3 regions of the Imbroritus primus genome follow, and region 2 is predicted to be linked to each of the others. Evidence: predicted binding sites of a transcription regulator. Region 2 holds the regulator's gene; each other region holds the start of a gene.
What was found. The regulator LexA, encoded in region 2, represses DNA repair genes until DNA is damaged. The targets are predictions, from matches to a motif close to ACTGTATNNNNATACAGT.
Positions count from the first base shown of each region.

Region 1 (6,082 bases), 1.1 Mb from region 2:
ATGGCCACCGTTGGGGGTGTAACTGATGGCATTGTCGATCAGGTTGCCGAGCATCTCGGTCAACATCAGGCTGTTGCCGAGGATCAGCACTGGCATGGCCGGCACTTCCACGCCCAGATCAATCTGCCGTGCCCACGCCTGGGACAGCCAGCCCGTGACCACTTCGCGTGTCAGCGCCACCAGGTCGGTGGGGGCCATGGCCTGGCTGGCACTGGCGTTCTCCATGCGGGCCAGCGAAAGCAATTGCTTGACAAGATGCGCGGTGCGGTTCGAACTGTTGGCGATGTGCGCCAGCGACCGGCGCAGTTCGTCAGGGGACTGCTCGCGCTGCGCCAGTTCGGCCTGCATGCGCAGGCCAGCCAGCGGTGTCTTCATTTGATGCGCGGCATCGGCGATGAACCGCTTCTGCGAATTCACTGACTGTTCGACACGTGCCAGCATCTCGTTGAACGACACGACCAGCGGCGTGATTTCCTGTGGCGTAGCGCGTTCATTGATCGGGCTCGTATCGGCCGGATTGCGCGCGTGGATGCGTTGCTGCAAGGCGGTCAGCGGCGCCAGCCCGCGCGCCAGCCCGAACCACACGAGCACTACGGCGAGCGGCAGGATGACGAACTGCGGCAAGATCACACCCTTGATGATCTCGTTGGCGAGTTGGGCGCGTTTGTCCAGTGTCTCGGCCACCTGCACCAGTACCGGAGCATTGCCGCCCACGCCCGGTATGCTGATATAGGTATGCGCGACGCGGATATCGTTGCCGCCGAGCTTGTCGTCGCGCAGGTGCACCAGGCCGCTGTAGGGCTGCTCGGTGTCGATCGGCAGCGGCAGGTCCGGGTCTCCGCTGATGAATTCGCCACGCGTGCCGAGCACCTGGAAGTAAATGTTGTCGCGTTCATCGGCGCGCAGGATTTCCTTGGCGGAGAGCGGTAGCTGCAGCACCACGCGGCCGTTGACCTCGCGTACCTGTTGCGACAGCACGATGGCGCTGGTCTCCAGTGCGCGGTCGAATGGCCCATTGGCGATCGCCTTGGCGGCGAGATAGGTCACGGCAATGCTCAAGGGCCAGAGCAGAAGCAGCGGCGCCAGCATCCAGTCGAGGATCTCGCCGAACAGCGAGCGCGGTACCGTGGCATTGGACTGCAGTTCTTCGTTCGGCAGGATCTGCTGCAACTCGCGTTCTAGTTCCGCATCGCTGGCGGGCGGTACCGGGCGCTTGGGCGCACGCCGCCGATGGGCCGCCGGGGACCAGGAGGTCCACGGTGCGCGTAGCCGGTGCAGGAGACTCATACAGCGTCGGGCGTGGGTGTGGTGGCTGGCGTGGCCTGATACTTCTCGAGGCAGTAGCCCAGCCCGCGCACTGTCGCGATGCGGATCCCGTTGACCTCGATCTTCTTGCGCAGGCGGTGGACGTAGACCTCGATGGCGTTATTGCTGACTTCCTCGCCCCATTCGCACAGGTGGTCGACCAGCTGTTCCTTCGATACCAGCCGCCCGGTGCGCGACAGCAAGATCTCCAGCAGGCCCAGTTCGCGTGCCGACAATTCGAGCATCTGGTCGTCGATATACGCGATGCGCCCGACCTGGTCAAAGGCCAGCGGGCCGTGGCGGATCAGTGCCGCACCGCCGCCCGCCCCGCGCCGGACCAGCGCCCGCACACGTGCCTCCAGTTCCGAGAGGGCAAAAGGCTTGGCCATGTAATCGTCCGCGCCGAGGTCAAGTCCCTTGACGCGTTCGCCGACGCTGTCGGCTGCCGTCAGGATCAGCACCGGAAGCAAGGAATTGCGCGCGCGCAGGCGCCTCAGGACCTCCAGCCCCGACATGCGCGGCAGGCCGAGATCGAGGATGAGCAGGTCGAAACTCTGGGTGGACAGGGCGGAATCGGCTTCCAGGCCATGCGCGACATGGTCCACGGCATAACCGGACTGACGCAGCGAACGGGTCAGTCCATCGGCAAGGACGTGGTCGTCCTCGGCGATCAGAATGCGCATCGTAGTCTCCTGACACCCTGTTTCACTGCCGCGCCGCAGTTTGGGCCGGGCGGCGGGTAAAATTGCAACGCAGCGCCAGCCGCAAGGCTTGCTAAAAACACTGTTTTTTTATACAGTACCTGCAGTTTCGGAATTCAGTGTGTCTCGTAATGTTATAGGCGAACGGGACAACCGCAGCGGGACAGGTGGCACGGCAAAGCCGCGCATCTCCGTGCCGTACCGCTCTGCGCCCTGTTCCGCGAACCATTTATACACCAATTTGGCAAAAGGACGACCATGGACGACAGCAAAAAGGCCGGTGCAGGCATGAACGCCGAAAAGCAAAAAGCGCTGGCTGCCGCGCTGGCACAGATCGAGAAGCAGTTCGGCAAGGGCTCGGTCATGCGCCTGGGCGACGGCGGTCCCCAGGAAGATATCCAGGTCGTCTCCACCGGGTCGCTGGGTCTCGACATCGCCCTTGGCGTCGGCGGCCTGCCGCGAGGCCGGGTGGTCGAAATCTACGGGCCGGAATCGTCGGGCAAAACCACGCTGACCCTGCAGGTTGTCGCGGAAATGCAGAAGCTCGGCGGTACTTGCGCCTTCATCGATGCCGAGCATGCGCTCGACGTCAACTACGCGGCGAAGCTGGGCGTCAATACCCAGGACCTGCTGATTTCCCAGCCGGATACCGGCGAACAGGCGCTCGAGATTACCGACGCCCTTGTGCGTTCCGGTTCGGTCGACATGATTGTGATCGACTCCGTGGCAGCGCTTGTGCCGCGTGCCGAAATCGAAGGTGAAATGGGCGATTCGCTGCCCGGCCTGCAAGCCCGCCTGATGAGCCAGGCGCTGCGCAAGCTGACCGGCACCATCAAGCGCACCAACTGCCTGGTGATCTTCATCAACCAGATCCGCATGAAGATCGGTGTCATGTTCGGCTCGCCCGAGACTACCACCGGCGGCAATGCGCTCAAGTTCTATGCGTCGGTACGGCTGGATATTCGCCGTATCGGCTCGATCAAGCGCGGTGACGAGGTCATCGGCAACGAAACCAAGGTCAAGGTCGTCAAGAACAAGGTGTCTCCGCCGTTCCGCGAATCCATTTTCGACATCCTGTACGGCGAGGGCATTTCGCGCGAAGGCGAGATCATCGACCTGGGCGTGGAAGGCAAGATCGTCGACAAGGCGGGTGCCTGGTACAGCTACAACGGTGACCGGATCGGGCAGGGCAAGGACAACGTCCGCGAATACCTGCGCGAGAACCCTGACCTGGCGCGTGAAATCGAAAACCGCATCCGCGAACAGCTTGGTATCTCGCTGATGCAGGCCGACGGCCCCGCCAAGGCTGAGGCCGGTAGCAAAGAGGACAAGGCCGAGAAAGCGGAAAAAGCCGCCGCCCGCAAACCGGCCGACAAGCTGGCGGCCGAAGGCTGATTCACCTGAGCTCCCCGGCTGGCGCGGTTGCCTGCGCCAGCCTGCGCCATGCCCCGCCCACCTCTGAGCCTGAAAGCCCGCGCCGTTGGTTATCTCTCCCGACGAGAGCATAGCCGTGCGGAACTGGCGCGCAAGCTGGCGCCGCACGCCGCGTCCGAGGAAGAGGTGTCGCTGCTGCTCGACGCGCTGGAGCGGGAAAACTGGCTATCCGATACCCGGTTTGCTCAAAGTGTCCTGCACCGGCGCGGCGGCCGCTATGGGACCCGCCGGGTCATGCAGGAGCTTGGCGCTCACCAACTCGATGCCGATACCCTGGCCGAAGCGCGTCAGCGCTTGCAAGACACCGAGTTGCAGCGTGCCCGGGCCGTTTGGCACAAGCGCTTTGCCGCACCTGCGGAAGACGCCGCCGCGCGGGCCAAGCAGGTTCGCTTTCTCCTCGCACGCGGGTTTTCCTCTGCCGTTGTCGGGCAGGTCGTGCGCGGCGCCAAGGACTGGCTCGAGACATTGGACCAGACGTTGGATCCTTCGCCGTATGATACCGACCCGGACGATTTCGAAGCCTGATTTTCCCAATTTATGGGATCCGGGCGCCTCACAATTCCACACTGCGAACTCGGGGCGCTCAGCCTCGCTGCCTGGCATGCTAGAATCGCGGGATTGTTTCGGATGTATCCATTCCGGTGTATGCCACTTCCCCAGCCCGTTAACCGTACCCTGCGCCATACTCGCGCCATCACGGCAGAAGTGTTTCTGCGGGACGACGGACTATGGGATATCGATACGCGCCTGAAGGACATGAAGGCGCGTGACCTGATGCTCTTCACAGGTCAGCTCCGTCCGGAGGGCACACCGCTCCATGATCTGTCGCTACGTATCACCATCGATACCCAATTCAATATCGTCGACGCCGCGGCCAGTTCCGACTGGAACCCGTACCCCGGGTACTGCGAGGCGATCGAGCCGGCGTATCGGCAGCTGATCGGGCTGAACCTGCTCAAGCAATTCCGGGCCGCCGCGCGGGCCCGTTTGGGCGGGACGGACGGATGCACCCATCTCACCGAACTGTGCGGCCTGTTGCCGACCGTGGCTTTCCAGGCATTTGCTGGCGAGGTCATTCGAACGCGCGATCCCGCAAGTGACCCAGCCCACGGTAATCAGCCGCCGCCGCAGCTCAACCGCTGCCATGCACTGAGTTTCCAGGGCGACGCTGTCCGCGAATACTTCCCGCGCTGGTATGGGCATCGGCCCGCAGATGCCAGCGAACGCGGCAGCTTCTCCGAGGAACTGGCTAAACTGCCGGTCACCGACGAGAATCGGGAGCCTCCCGCCTGATCTTCCCCGATCGGCATCCAGATTCAAGAATCCCATTCAACAACACCTTCAGCCTCGTAAAAAGGAACACGCATGAAGATCCATGAGTATCAGGGCAAGGAAATCCTGCGCAAATACAATGTGCCGGTGCCGCGCGGTATCCCCGCTTTCTCCGTGGAAGAAGCCCTCAAGGCAGCAGAGCAGCTCGGCGGCCCGGTGTGGGTCGTGAAGGCGCAGATCCACGCAGGTGGCCGCGGCAAGGGCGGCGGCGTGAAAGTGGCCAAGAACATGGACGAGGTCAAGACCTACGCGTCCAACATCCTCGGCATGCAGCTGGTCACGCACCAGACTGGTCCGGAAGGCCAGAAGGTCAATCGTCTCTACATCGAAGACGGCGCCGATATCAAGAATGAACTCTACGTTTCCCTGGTGACCGACCGCGGTACGCAGAAGGTTGCGCTGATCGCCTCGAGCGAAGGCGGCATGGATATCGAAGAAGTTGCACACTCCACGCCGGAAAAGATCATCACCGAATACATCGATCCGCTGACCGGCATCACCGCCGAGCAGTCGAAGAAGGTCGCCGCGGCCATCGGCCTGACGGGCGCCTCGGTGGACCAGGCTGTGGAGCTGTTCGCCAACCTGTACAAGTGCTACATGGAAACCGACGCATCGCTGGTCGAGATCAACCCGCTGAACTGCGATAGCAAGGGCAACCTCATCGCCCTGGACGCCAAGTTCAACTTTGACTCCAACGCCCTGTTCCGTCACCCGGAAATCGTGGCCTACCGCGACCTGGACGAAGAAGATCCGGCTGAAGTCGAGGCTTCCAAGTTCGACCTGGCCTACATCAGCCTGGACGGCAACATCGGCTGCCTGGTGAATGGCGCCGGCCTGGCCATGTCGACCATGGACACCATCAAGCTGTTCGGCGGCGAGCCGGCCAACTTCCTGGACGTGGGCGGTGGCGCCACGGCCGAGAAGGTCACCGAAGCGTTCAAGATCATGCTGAAGAACCCTGAAGTGAAGGGCATCCTGGTCAACATCTTCGGCGGCATCATGAAGTGCGACACCATCGCCGAAGGCGTGATCACCGCCTGCAAGGCCGTGAATCTCTCCGTGCCGCTGGTCGTGCGCATGAAGGGTACGAACGAAGAACTGGGCAAGAAGATGCTGGCCGAATCCGGTCTGCCGATCATCTCCGCCGACACCATGGCCGAAGCCGCGACCAAGATCGTCGCTGCCGTCAAGTAAGCCGCTGCCCAAGGATAAGGATACGAACATGAGCATCTACATCAACAAGGACACCAAGGTCATCACCCAGGGCATCACGGGCAAGACCGGCCAATTCCACACCCTGGGTTGCCAGG
Region 1 is NZ_OZ201293.1:555,847-561,928, forward strand. Features, by position in the region: gene ACQ3C8_RS02525 (sensor histidine kinase) at 1-1,287, opposite strand, end outside; gene ACQ3C8_RS02530 (response regulator) at 1,284-1,988, opposite strand; gene recA (recombinase RecA) at 2,265-3,401, shown strand; gene recX (recombination regulator RecX) at 3,450-3,965, shown strand; gene ACQ3C8_RS02545 (DUF2889 domain-containing protein) at 4,086-4,733, shown strand; gene sucC (ADP-forming succinate--CoA ligase subunit beta) at 4,806-5,966, shown strand; gene sucD (succinate--CoA ligase subunit alpha) at 5,995-6,082, shown strand, end outside.
Region 1: the regulator LexA is predicted to act here: its motif matches at 2,088-2,105, upstream of recA (recombinase RecA).

Region 2 (6,082 bases):
TCGATGGAATGCGGCGGCACCTTGAGCGCGTCGAATTGCGGATCGGACGTGGGAGCGTTCATGGGTAGCGATTATAGCTGCCCGGCACGGGCAACATGAAAAGAATCCGCACAGCGGATTCCGGCGTGCGCGGGCAAGCGGATGCGCATCATGCAGACGCAGCGCGCAGGCAAAGAAAAAGCAGGCGCAAGCGCCTGCTTTTTCCACGGCTGTCTATTTCCTGTGGCCCGCCTTGCGGCGCGCCAAATGGAAATCAGGCTGCCTCGCCTTGTACCACCAGGGTGATTTCGGCCACCACATCGGTGTGCAGCGACACGCGCACCGGATGTTCGCCAATCGTCTTCACCAGGCCGTTCGGCAGCGTGATGCGCGAACGCTCGATGGCGTAACCCTGCTTGCCCAGGGCCTGTGCGATGTCTTCGTTCGTCACCGAGCCGAACAGACGGCCGTCGACGCCAGCCTTCTGGCTGACTTCCAGGGTCGTGCCGTTCAGCTTTTCGTTGAGCTTCTCGGCTTCGGCCAGCTTCTCGGCAGCAATCTTTTCGAGTTCGGCGCGGCGGGCTTCGAATTCCTTCAGCGCTGCGTCGGTTGCACGACGTGCCAGGCGATTCGGGATCAGGAAGTTACGAGCATAACCATCCTTGACACGCACCACGGCGCCCAGGTCGCCAACGTTCTTGACTTTTTCCAGCAGAATAACTTGCATGTTCAGTTCTCCTTGTCGACCGTGGCTTAGTTCTTGTGCAGGTCGGTGTACGGCAGCAGCGCGAGGAAACGCGCACGCTTGATGGCCGTGTCGAGCTGACGCTGATAGTGGCTGCGGGTACCGGTCAGGCGGGCCGGCGTGATTTTGCCATTCTCACCGATGAAGTCGCGCAGCGTGTCCAGATCCTTGTAGTCGATCTGTTCGACGCCGGCCACGGTGAAGCGGCAGAATTTCTTGCGCTTGAACAGCGGGTTCTGTGTGAAGCGCTTCTTGTTCTTATCGTTACGTTTGACGAATGCCATGATTCAATCCTTTGCGAATTCTTTACATCCAGTGATGTGATAGACCAGTGCCTTGCTGTTGCGGTGACGGCGGGCCATGAAGCCTTCCCATTCCATCATTGTGCCAAGGGGCATGCGATCGACTTCCTGACCGATACTGCCCACCGCGACGGCGGCGATATGAAACTCGATCTGGCGCGGCGTATTGGCTTCGGTCACGTCTCCGGCGTGCTGCAGCATGCAGTTCACGACGGGGATGCCTGCTGGGGTATAGCGCAACGCATCGCGCTCCACCAGACTGGCCGTGAGAAAAAACCGGTTCACGCCTTGCGTCTCACCTCAAGTCACACACCCGCACACCCGGGTCGGCTCCGCCGGCCCGCGCAAGGCATGCCACTCAGGCAGCCTGGCCTTCCGAGGTTTGCTGGGCAGCCTTCTTGGCTTCTTCCCGCTGCACTTCCTTCATCATCGGCGACGGTGCGGTCTCGGCCTTCTTCGTTTGCACGATCAGGTGACGCAGCACGGCATCGTTGAACTTGAAGGCATGCTCGAGCTCGACCAGGGTTTCCTGGTTGCACTCGATATTCATGCAAACGTAGTGAGCCTTGGCAAGCTTCTGGATCATGTAGGCGAGCTGGCGGCGGCCCCAGTCTTCCACGCGGTGGATCTGGCCAGCCTGACCGGTGACGAGGCCTTTGTAGCGCTCGATCATCGCGGGCACTTGCTCGCTCTGGTCCGGATGGACGATAAAGACGATTTCGTAATGACGCATTGACGCTCCTTTGGGATCGATAAACAGCCACCCGGGCGTCAAGAAGACCGGTGTGGCAAGGTAGAAAGCCGGTCATTATAGCGGAAAAACCGCTTTTTCCAAAAGCCGCCTAGATTGCCTCGAAAAACTGCTGCAGCGCGAGTGCATCCGGCACCCCTTGCGCGCCGATGATTCCCGCCTCGCCCGTGCCAAGCGCCAGCATCAGCGCCACGCGCGCCTTGGCGGGATTGAGGTCTGCCGTGGCCGGGAATCCGCCGGGCGCGGCGTGTTCCCCGCCTGCCGCCACGCCTGTGGCGCTGGTGACATATCCGGCACCCGAACGGCTGCCGCGCACCACAGCTACCCCCTGTCGCCAGGCATCGGCCAAGGCGGGCAGCAGCGCTTCATGAATCGAACCGTTGCCGGGGCCGGCGATCACCAGGCCCTGAACGCCCTGTTGGACCAGTCCATCGACCAACTGGCGGCGTGCGCCCGCGACACTGACAATCACTTCCACCCACGGCCAGTCGGCCGGCATGCCGAGCAGCCGGCCACCAATGCCGGCCAGCGCCACCGGACGGCGTCCGTAGCGGATCTGCTGCCCGGCAACGGCACCCAGTGGTCCGCATCCTGGCGACGCAAACGCCTGCACCGCGCCGGTATGGAGCTTGACCACATCGCGCGCCGCATGGATTTCCTGATTGACCACTACGAGTACACCCAGCGCCGCCGAACCAGGATGGGCCGCCACCCGCACCGCATGGAGCAGATTGAGCGGGCCGTCGGCCGATACCGCCGTCGCGGGGCGCATCGCTGCAGTCAGTACCACGGGAATGCCGGCAGGCTGCGTGAGGTGCAGCAGGATAGCGGTTTCTTCAAGGGAGTCCGTGCCGTGCGTGATGACGATGCCGTCAACCTCTCCACTATCGCGCCAGGCGCGGATGCGTGTATCAAGTCGCTGCCAGACGGCAAAACTCATGTCCTTGCTGTCCAGCTGGGCAACCTGCTCGGCCTGGATCTCGGCGATATCGCCCAGGCCCGGCAAGGCTGCCAGCAAGGCATCGATGGGCAGCGTGGCGGAACGGTAACCATCGGTTGCGGCCGGATTGGCGGCGACCCCGGCAATCGTACCGCCCGTGGCAAGAATGGCGATTCTCGGCTTGGACATGGTCCCTCACTGATCAATGGCTGGCTTGCATTGTACCGAGAGTGCCGGTCGCGAACCCCGAGGCTTGTGTCGTCGCACCACCACAGGCAAACGATGCGACCAGGCAAAAATTCTTGCAGTTCGCAAAATACTGTATAAAATCACAGCATACTGTTCAAATATACAGTCCGCGAAGCAGGCTGCGCGGTCATCTCGGGATAGAAGGCGATGGCGAAACTGACGGCAAGACAGCAGCAGATCTACGATCTGATCCGCACGACGATCCAGCAGACCGGATTCCCCCCTACGCGCGCCGAAATCGCTGCGCAATTCGGCTTTTCCTCAGCCAACGCAGCGGAAGAACATCTACGCGCCCTGGCCCGCAAAGGCGTGATCGAACTCACGCCCGGCGCCTCGCGCGGTATCCGTCTCAAGGCCATGGACGATGGCGCGCACCAGTTCAGCCTGCCGTCGATGGGCTTCATGCAGCTCACGCTGCCGCTGGTGGGCCGCGTGGCTGCCGGCAGCCCGATCCTCGCCACCGAACATATCGATCGCCAGTACCAGGTGGATCCGAGCGTCTTCAGCGAAACACCAGACTATCTGCTCAAGGTGCGCGGCATGAGCATGCGCGACGCAGGGATTCTCGATGGCGACCTGCTCGCCGTGCGCAGCGCCCGCGAAGCAAGCAACGGCAAGATCGTGGTGGCCCGCCTCGGCGAGGAAGTCACAGTCAAACGCCTGCAACGCCGCGGTCAGGTTATCGAACTGATCGCGGAAAACCCCGATTACCAAAGCATCATCGTCGATCTGTCGAAAGACGATTTCGCACTGGAGGGCATCGCCGTGGGGCTGATCCGCCCCAGCGCGCCCTAGCCTCATCACCGCGTGGCCGCACCGACCGGTGCGGCCTGCATGCACCTTCATGGACAAGCTCCGATGCCTTGGCTGGCAGGGTAGCGTACGTCCGTGATCAACCAGGCCGTCGTGCAGCCTCGTGTTTATCAGTAGAGGTGTTCCAATGCTGCAGCTTGTTCACTCCACCCGCACCCCCGTCCATCCGACGCCGTTCCGCCAGGTGCAAGGCGTCCGCGTGTATCAGGGGCAACGCCGCCGCACCATGGTCGGCAGCATGGCCGCTATCTGCCGCATGCTGGAGCGTGACAGCGGCCAGCGCTGATCGAAACAGCTCATCTCGAGAGACCGCCCCAGCATCAGCACACCGCTGATGTGGGCAGTCAGCGTAGCGTCAGCTTGGTGCGGCTGCTGTCGTTATTGGCCAGCACCAGTTTCTTCAGGCTTTGCACGAACTGCTCGCGCTCGCGAGGTTCCAGCGCTTCGAGCGTGCGCATATTGGCATGCTCGACCGCGGTCAGCATTTCCTCAGTCAGCGTGCGTCCGGCAGCAGTCAGGGAGCAGAGCTTTACGCGGCTGTCGCGATCGGAGCCCCTGCGCGTGATCAATCCTTTTTCTTCCAGCCGCTGGATCACGGCCGTGGCATTGGCGCGATCGATGCCTACTTCCTTGGCCAGCGTGTGCTGGTCATGTTCGCCGCGCGTGAGCAAGACATGCAGGAGCGTGAACTGCAGCGGTGTCAGATCGGTCCCGCACTCCTGAAAGAAAAAACTGACGTGGATTTGATGCAGCCGGCGAATCATGAATCCCGGCCGGAAATCCATATCGAATTGCGGCGGGCTGGCGTGGCGAGGCTTGGTGGTCATGCGCGCATCGGTCAAACGTTGACGTGAAAACGGGTCTCCCGCAACAGCGGGAGACCCGGGCCAGGCATGTACCTGACTGCGTCAGTGTAGCACCGCGTCCACCCTCACCTGTTACCAGGATACCGGTGACTCATCCACGCGCGCCGCGATGTAGCGTTGGACATGATAGGCCTCCGCATCCATTGCGACAAAACGTGTCAGGCAAAGCGTCCGCCGCGCCTCCGCGAGGGCAGGTTCGGCTTCGACATCCCGCAGGGCTGCACGCAGCCGGGCGACCTGCTGGCCAGGCAGGTCAGAGGAGCAGGTCAAGGGGGGAATCGGCGCGGCCATGGTGCGGTCGATCACGCGGACCTGTGACGCAAACTCAGGCCAGGTCGCGCACATCAAGTCATAGACGTAGCCGTCAAGCGGACCGACATCGATCTTTCCATCCACCAGCGCAAGAATGATCTCATGCGCGTTCAGAAAGCCGCCAACCGTCCTGGCATATTGTCCGTCCGAACCGTGGTGCTTTAGCAGGTGATGCCGGAAGGCATAGTATCCGGAATGGGAGTCGCGCAAGGTGTACCCTGCCACACCGCCGAACGTATCGGCCAGCGTGTGCGCAGGACTATCGGCACGCACGGCGATGCAGGCGCGATAGTGCGGCTTGCCGCCATAATCCGGCAGCGACGGCAACGGCGCGCCGAGAATCTGTACTACTCTGGTTCGCCGCGCCAACGGCAATCCGCACATCATCACCATGCCGAGATCTTCCCGTTCCCAGAGATCAGACAGCAGCAACGGCGGCGCATGGGCAACAGCCTCGAAGTTAACGCCAGCCCGCGCCTGGACCCAGTTGAAAATCTCCGCCCAGGCCGCAGCGGCGGCCGGTGTTACAGAGTACATGCGTGCATTGCTGATCATGCCAAAGCGCCCCACCCCCTAAAACTGTTTCCAATCGATGCGCAGCTTCAATCAATACGAATGCCGGCCTTGCGGATGATCTCGCCATAGCGCGCGTGTTCCTTGTGCATCAACGCGGCCAGTTGCTCTGGCGTACTGCCCATCGGTTCCGTACCCACCGCCTGCAGCTTCTCGCGGATCTCTGGCATGGCCAGCACCTTGCCCACATCAGCCTGGATCTTGGTGACGACCTCGCGAGGCATGCCTGCCGGCCCCATCAGTGCATACCAGGACACGGCCTCGTACCCCTTCAACCCGGCAGCTTCGTCAACGGTCGGAACGTTCGGCAATGCTGCGATGCGTTTGCTGCTGGCCACTGCCAGCGGCTTCAGGCGGCCGGCCTGGATGAACGACGTGACCGCCGGAACCTGGGCCACGATCATGGATATCTGCCCGCCGAGCAGATCCTTGACCGAGTCTCCCACACCCTTGTATGCCACATGCTTCATCTCGACACCAGCCATGGAGGCCAGCAACTCTCCGCCGATATGCGCCTGGGTACCGACCCCACCGGACCCGAATGTCAGCATG
Region 2 is NZ_OZ201293.1:1,655,146-1,661,227, forward strand. Features, by position in the region: gene ACQ3C8_RS07560 (replicative DNA helicase) at 1-62, opposite strand, end outside; gene rplI (50S ribosomal protein L9) at 254-706, opposite strand; gene rpsR (30S ribosomal protein S18) at 733-1,008, opposite strand; gene priB (primosomal replication protein N) at 1,012-1,311, opposite strand; gene rpsF (30S ribosomal protein S6) at 1,385-1,759, opposite strand; gene ACQ3C8_RS07585 (asparaginase) at 1,869-2,906, opposite strand; gene lexA (transcriptional repressor LexA) at 3,114-3,761, shown strand; gene ACQ3C8_RS07595 (hypothetical protein) at 3,907-4,065, shown strand; gene ACQ3C8_RS07600 (MarR family winged helix-turn-helix transcriptional regulator) at 4,124-4,606, opposite strand; gene ACQ3C8_RS07605 (phosphate/phosphite/phosphonate ABC transporter substrate-binding protein) at 4,718-5,494, opposite strand; gene ACQ3C8_RS07610 (Bug family tripartite tricarboxylate transporter substrate binding protein) at 5,560-6,082, opposite strand, start outside.

Region 3 (6,082 bases), 810 kb from region 2:
GGGAATACCGGCCGGCGCGACAAGCGTGAAACGCAGCGAAGCCTCGTAACCCGTCAAGCCCTGCTCCGCCAGCGTCGGTACATTGGGCAACGCCGCCGAACGTTTTTCGGAGGTCACGCCGAGCACACGCATCTTGCCTGACGCAATCAGGGGCAGTGCCGGGCCGATGGTCGCCATCATGATCGGGATCTGTCCACCCATCAGGTCGGTCAGCGCCGGCCCCGCACCGCGATAGGGAACGTGGCCCATCGTGACGCCCGCCTTGCGCTTGAACATTTCGCCGGCCAGATGATGCACCGAGCCGACACCCGAGCTGGCGTAGTTGTACTCGCCCGGCTTGGCCTTCTTGAGCAATGCGATCAGTTCGTCGAGCGTCTTGGCGGGAACATTCGGATTGACCACCAGCGCCAGCCCCGTCGAGCAGACGTAGGAGAGCGGCGTGAAGTCCTTGAGCGGATCGTAATTGAGGGTGCGCAGGTGCGGCATGATCGTCATCGGACCAGTATCGGTCAGGCCGATGGTGTAGCCGTCGTTGGTCGAGCGTGCTACCGAGTCTGCGCCGATGGAGGCGCCGGCGCCGGGCTTGTACTCATAGACGACCGGTTGCTTCAGCGCGGCTTCGAGGCGGCGGCCGACGATGCGCGCAGTGGCATCCGTGGCCCCGCCGGTCGCGTACCCCAGGATCAGCTTCACGGGCTTGGCGGGCCACACATCGGCCCGCGCCCCCGGAATGGCCAGCCAGGCGGCGCCAGCGCCGAGACAACTCAGTACTCTTCTCCGTTCCTGTTGCATTGCCCTGCCTCCTCACATGTAGTCATCTACTTTTTATATACTCATAATATATTAGATGCACACGAACAATTCCGGGGCCGTTCCTAGGGTAAACGACAGTCAAAAAGACAGGAACGGTCCTGCAGGGCGCCATGGCAGCCGTGCCTGCTCACATTGCGCAGGTTGTGTGAGGCGCGGCGACGCTCCGGATAGCGGAAGAAGCAGGACATGGGCGGGAGGCCTCTGGAGACAGCAGTACAGGACACGATGAGGCGGCGCGCGATCCCGTATCGATAAAGCAGGGACGGCGAAGGCCCGCCCGTCCGTGCAGCACGATGTTCAGGCAGGTACGCCGAGAATGACGCTCGAGGCCTTGAACATGGCCGAAGCCGGCTTGCCCTCGGCGAGGCCGAGCGCGGTGCAGCTGTCGTTGGTGATGATGGCAGCGACTGCCGCGCCGCCCGGCAGCTCGATCACCACCTCGGTATTCACGGCGCCCGGCTGCACGCGGGTGACCTTGCCGGCCAGCTTGTTGCGGGCGGAGAAGCGCGCGCCTGCTTCGTCGGTGACGACAATGATGGACGACGACTTGATCAGCGCGAAGGCTTCCACGCCCGGCTTCAGCCCGAGCGACTGCGTGCTGCCGCACGTGACGATGGCAATGAGGCGATGGCCGCCCAGCACCTCGAGTTCGATCTCGTCATTCACCGCGCCGCTCTTGACCGTGACAACCTTGCCGAAGAACTGGTTGCGCGCACTGGTTTTCATGCTCATTCTCCTGAGAAGCAGGTAGTCCTCCGTAATACCGGCTGCCTGGCCGCTGAGCTGTGTCACGAAGCGACGGTGCTCCTGTTCGATCAGCCTAAAGTTTTCCACCAGCTGCTTGCCGCGCGCGGTGAGGACCGTGCCACCGCCGCCCTTACCGCCAGTCACCCGCTCGACCAGCGCCTCACCGGCGAGCGAGTTCATGGCGTCGATGGCATCCCAGGCGGCCTTGTAGCTCATCTTCATGGCCTTGGCCGCACCCGTGATAGAGCCAGTTTCCGCCACCAGCGCGAGCAGGCCGATGCGCCCCCTGCCCCCGAAATTTTCGCCACCCACGGTCATCCACACGGAGCCGTGCAGCTCGACCAGTTTGTCTTGCGCTGTCATCTGTCAGTGACCTCGTGCCTTGTCATCATCGGCAGAGCATAACGCGAGTCACACGAAATGATCGCTGCCGGATCGATGCTACCTGTCGCATCACCGGCAATACGGCCATCGCGCATGCGCAGCACTTTCTCGCCAAAAATCTCGGCATCCGCCGGATCATGCGTAATGAGCACCATCGGTACCTGCAGGCGGCGCTGCAGGTCGTCGAGTTCGCCGCGCATCACGGTACGAAGCTCCGGATCAAGCGCAGCAAAAGGCTCATCCAACAACAACGCGGCGGGGCGGGCAATCAGCGCGCGTGCCAGGGCCACGCGCTGGCGCTGCCCGCCGGAAAGCTCATCTGGCAATTGATGGGCTGTCGGCTCGAGTTGAAAAGCCGCGAGCCAATAGTCCACCGCATCGCGGTGGTCACTGGCACGCGGATTGAACAGTCCGCGCTTGAGGCCGAAGGCAATGTTCTGGCGTACGCTCAGGTGCGGAAACAGGGCGTAGTCCTGGAACACATAAGCCACGTTGCGCAATTGCGGCTTGAGGTCGATCCCCGCCGCAGCGTCGAACAATGTCGTGTCATTCAGCCTGACGTGCCCGGCATCGGGGCGCATCAGTCCGGCAATCGCCTTGAGCGTCAAGCTCTTGCCCGATCCGGAGGCCCCCAGCAGCACGATGCGCTGGCTAGTGGAACGGAAACGCACGTCCAGATGGAATGTCCGCTTGCCGGAGCGCAGGGTCTTGCGGATATCGATATCGAGATGCATGCGTCGCCCTACGAGGAATGCGCGGTTTGATGCGCGATCCGCCCCGGCGCCAGACGGCCCGCGCCGAGCAGCAGCACGATGCACACGGCCGAGGTGACCAGCACCAGCATATTGGCCAGTTCGTCCTGCCCGGCCTGCACGGCTTCATAGACGGCCACCGACAGCGTCTGCGTCTTGCCCGGAATGCTGCCGGCCACCATCAGCGTCGCGCCGAATTCGCCGAGCGCACGCGCAAAGGCCAGCAGCACGCCGGCCATGATGCCGCGCCAGGCAAGCGGCAAGGTCACGCGGCAGAAGATCGCCAGCTCGCCCGTGCCGAGCACGCGGGCCGCCTGCTCCAGTTGCGCGTCGACGGTTTCGAACGCCGCGCGCGCCGACTTGAGCACCAGCGGAAACGTGACCACCGCCGCGGCAATCGCCGCACCCTGCCACGTGAAGATGAGGCGGATGCCAAAGGTTTCGTTCAGCCACATGCCAAAGGTGCTGCGGCTACCCAGCAGGACCAGCAGATAGTAGCCAAGGACCGTGGGCGGCAACACCATCGGCAGCGTCATGACGGTATCGAGCAACTCCCGGCCCGGGAAACGCACGCGCGCGAGCAGAAAGCCCAGTGCCACGCCGGTTACCAGGGAAATCGCGGTGGCGCTGCCGGCCACTTTCAGCGAGAGCAGCAGCGCCGTCCAGGTTGCATCCATACGTCAGGGCACGCGCAGGTTCAGGGTTTCAGGAAGCCGTAGCGGGCCAGCACGGCCTGGCCATCGGCCGACATCACGTAGTCGATGAAGCGGGCCGCTTCCTGCGCGTTGGCGCTACCGGCTGTCTTGGCGATCGGGTAGCTGATCACGGCCTTGAGCGGCACGGTAAAGGCAACTTTGACCTTGTCCTTCATCAGGGCGGCGTCGGTGTTGTAGACGAAACCCGCATCCACTTCGCCACGCGCCACGTAATCGAGCGACTGGCGCACGTTCTGCGTATTCACAGTCTTGGGCTGCATGGCTGTCCACAGATTGGCGGCTTCCAGCGCCTGCTGGGCATAGCGGCCCACCGGCACGCTCGCCGGCACGCCAATGGCCACTTTCTGCACCTCGGGCCGGTTCAGGTCCTCGAGTCTGGTCATCGCATGCTTGCTGTCCGTCGGCACGATCAGCACCAGCGCGTTGCGCACGAAATCGCGGCGGTCCGCAGCCGCAACCAGTTTTTCCTTTACGGCCCGATCCATGGTTTCCTGGTCGGCCGAGGCAAACACGTCGACCGGCGCACCCTTGGCCATCTGCTGCAGCAGCGCACCCGACGCACCAAAGTTCAGCAGCACCTTGGTTTGTGGATGCTTCGCTTCATACTGCCGGGCAATGTCCTTGAACGCGTTGGTCAGGCTGGCGGCAGCCGACACGGTGAGCTCGGCGGCAGCGACGGAACAGCTCAGGACCATGAAGCCCAGGGACACCAGCAGCTTGCGGGGTACGATCGACATGCAGACTCCTTCTTGCAATGCGCACATCGTAATATACAAGAAGATATAACGCTAGAAAAACCTCGCGACCACCCACCACGAAGGCGTCAAGAAAATATTGCCGGCACAGGCGATCCTGCCTGAAATACTGTATATTCATACAGTATTAATGTCCCCAAACTGCCCCTTGTGACTTCCCTTTCGACCGCCCCCGAAGCGCTGCACCCGGCGCTGTGGCGCGCCTCGCAACTGGCGCGGGGCAGCGTGCGCACGCTCGACACGGGCTACCCGGCGCTGTCGGCGGAGCTGCCCGGCCAGGGCTGGCCCATCGGGCAATTGATCGAGCTGCTGGCGGCCCGCCCCGGGCTCGGCGAACTGCGCCTGTTGCGTCCCGCCCTGCTCGCAGCGGCCAGCCGGCCGGTCGTCTTCCTGGCGCCGCCACATCTGCCGCATGCCACGGCCCTGGCCGGCTGGGGACTGCCCCCGGAACGGCTGCTGTGGCTGCGCCCGCAGCATCCTGCTCACGCCTGCTGGTCCGCCGAACAGATCCTGCGTGCCGGCACCTGCGGCGCGCTGCTCTTCTGGCACACCCGCATGCGCAGCGACCAGTTGCGCCGGCTGCATCTGGCCGCCCAGTCGGGCGAGACCCTGTTCTGCCTGATGCGCCCCGTCGATGCCGCGCGCACCGCCTCCCCTGCCCCGCTGCGCCTGCAGCTCGACAGCACGGCGCAGGGGCTTGCCATCCATTTTCTCAAGCGGCGCGGGCCGCCACGCGACACGCCGCTGTCGCTGGCCCTGCAGCCGCTGCCCATCCTGCGTCACCGCCATGTCACCCCTGTGGATCTGCCTGCGCCTGCCCCGCTTGCCGCTGGAAGTCTTCCGGCCGCGCTGGTGTCCTGAGCTACCTGTGGCCGTGCTGGATGGCGGACAGGTCTGCGTGGCTTCCGCATCTGCACACCAGGCGGGCGTACAGCCGCACATGCGTCGCGGCGGCGTGCTCGCGGTCGCACCCCGGACGCTGCTCTACACGCGTGCGCCCGAGCAGGAGGAAGCACTGCGCGAACGCGTGGCGATGGCGCTGCTGCAATTCACGCCATGCGTCGCCACGGCGCTGGACGAGGCCGTGCTGCTGGAGGTTTCGGGCAGCCTGCGCCTGTTCGGTGGCATTCGCGTGTTGTGCCGCCTCGTCCGCCAGACCGCGCAACAACTCGGCTGCAGCACCGTACTGAGCTGCGCCCCGACCGCGCATGGCGCCTGGCTGCTGGCACGCGGCGGACGTGGCACGCGCCGGACCATGCGACTGGCGCGACTCCACGCCAGGCTGGATACCCTGCCGATCGGGGTCTTGCCCGAAGCCGGGCCGGAACAGGCATGGCTGGCTGGACTCGGCTGTCGCACGCTCGGCGCGCTGCGCCACCTGCCGCGCGCGGGGCTGCGGCGACGCTGCGGGCCTGCCATGCTGGACGCACTCGATCGTGCCTATGGCGATACGCCGGCCCTGCTCGACTGGCTGGAAGCCCCGCCGACATTCCATGCCCGCGCCGAATTGCCCGATCGCATGACCCACGCCGAACATGCCCAGCATGCAGCCGACGGCCTGCTGGCCCAGATGCTCGGGTGGTTGCAGGTGCACCAGTACGCCGTCACGCATTACACCCTGCACCTCGAGCACGAACGCGGCCGGCAGGCCATTGCGCCGACCGCGCTCGAGATCGCGCTGGCCGAGCCGACATGGCAGCATGCCCACCTGACACGGCTGCTGCGCGAGCGGCTGGCCAAACTCGTGCTGACAGCGCCCATCCTTGCCGTCGGCCTCTCGGTCACGCAAGTCCAAGCCCGCGCGCCGCTCAGCGAGACGCTGTTCCCCGAGCCCGGCGGCACCGCGCAGGATCATGCGCGGCTGCTCGAACTGCTGGCCGCCCGCCTCGGTCCTGAGCATGTGCTGCGCGCCCGG
Region 3 is NZ_OZ201293.1:2,468,716-2,474,797, forward strand. Features, by position in the region: gene ACQ3C8_RS11330 (Bug family tripartite tricarboxylate transporter substrate binding protein) at 1-792, opposite strand, end outside; gene ACQ3C8_RS11335 (TOBE domain-containing protein) at 1,111-1,923, opposite strand; gene ACQ3C8_RS11340 (ATP-binding cassette domain-containing protein) at 1,920-2,678, opposite strand; gene modB (molybdate ABC transporter permease subunit) at 2,687-3,373, opposite strand; gene modA (molybdate ABC transporter substrate-binding protein) at 3,394-4,149, opposite strand; gene imuA (translesion DNA synthesis-associated protein ImuA) at 4,318-5,028, shown strand; gene ACQ3C8_RS11360 (DNA polymerase Y family protein) at 4,955-6,082, shown strand, end outside.
Region 3: the regulator LexA is predicted to act here: its motif matches at 4,276-4,293, upstream of imuA (translesion DNA synthesis-associated protein ImuA).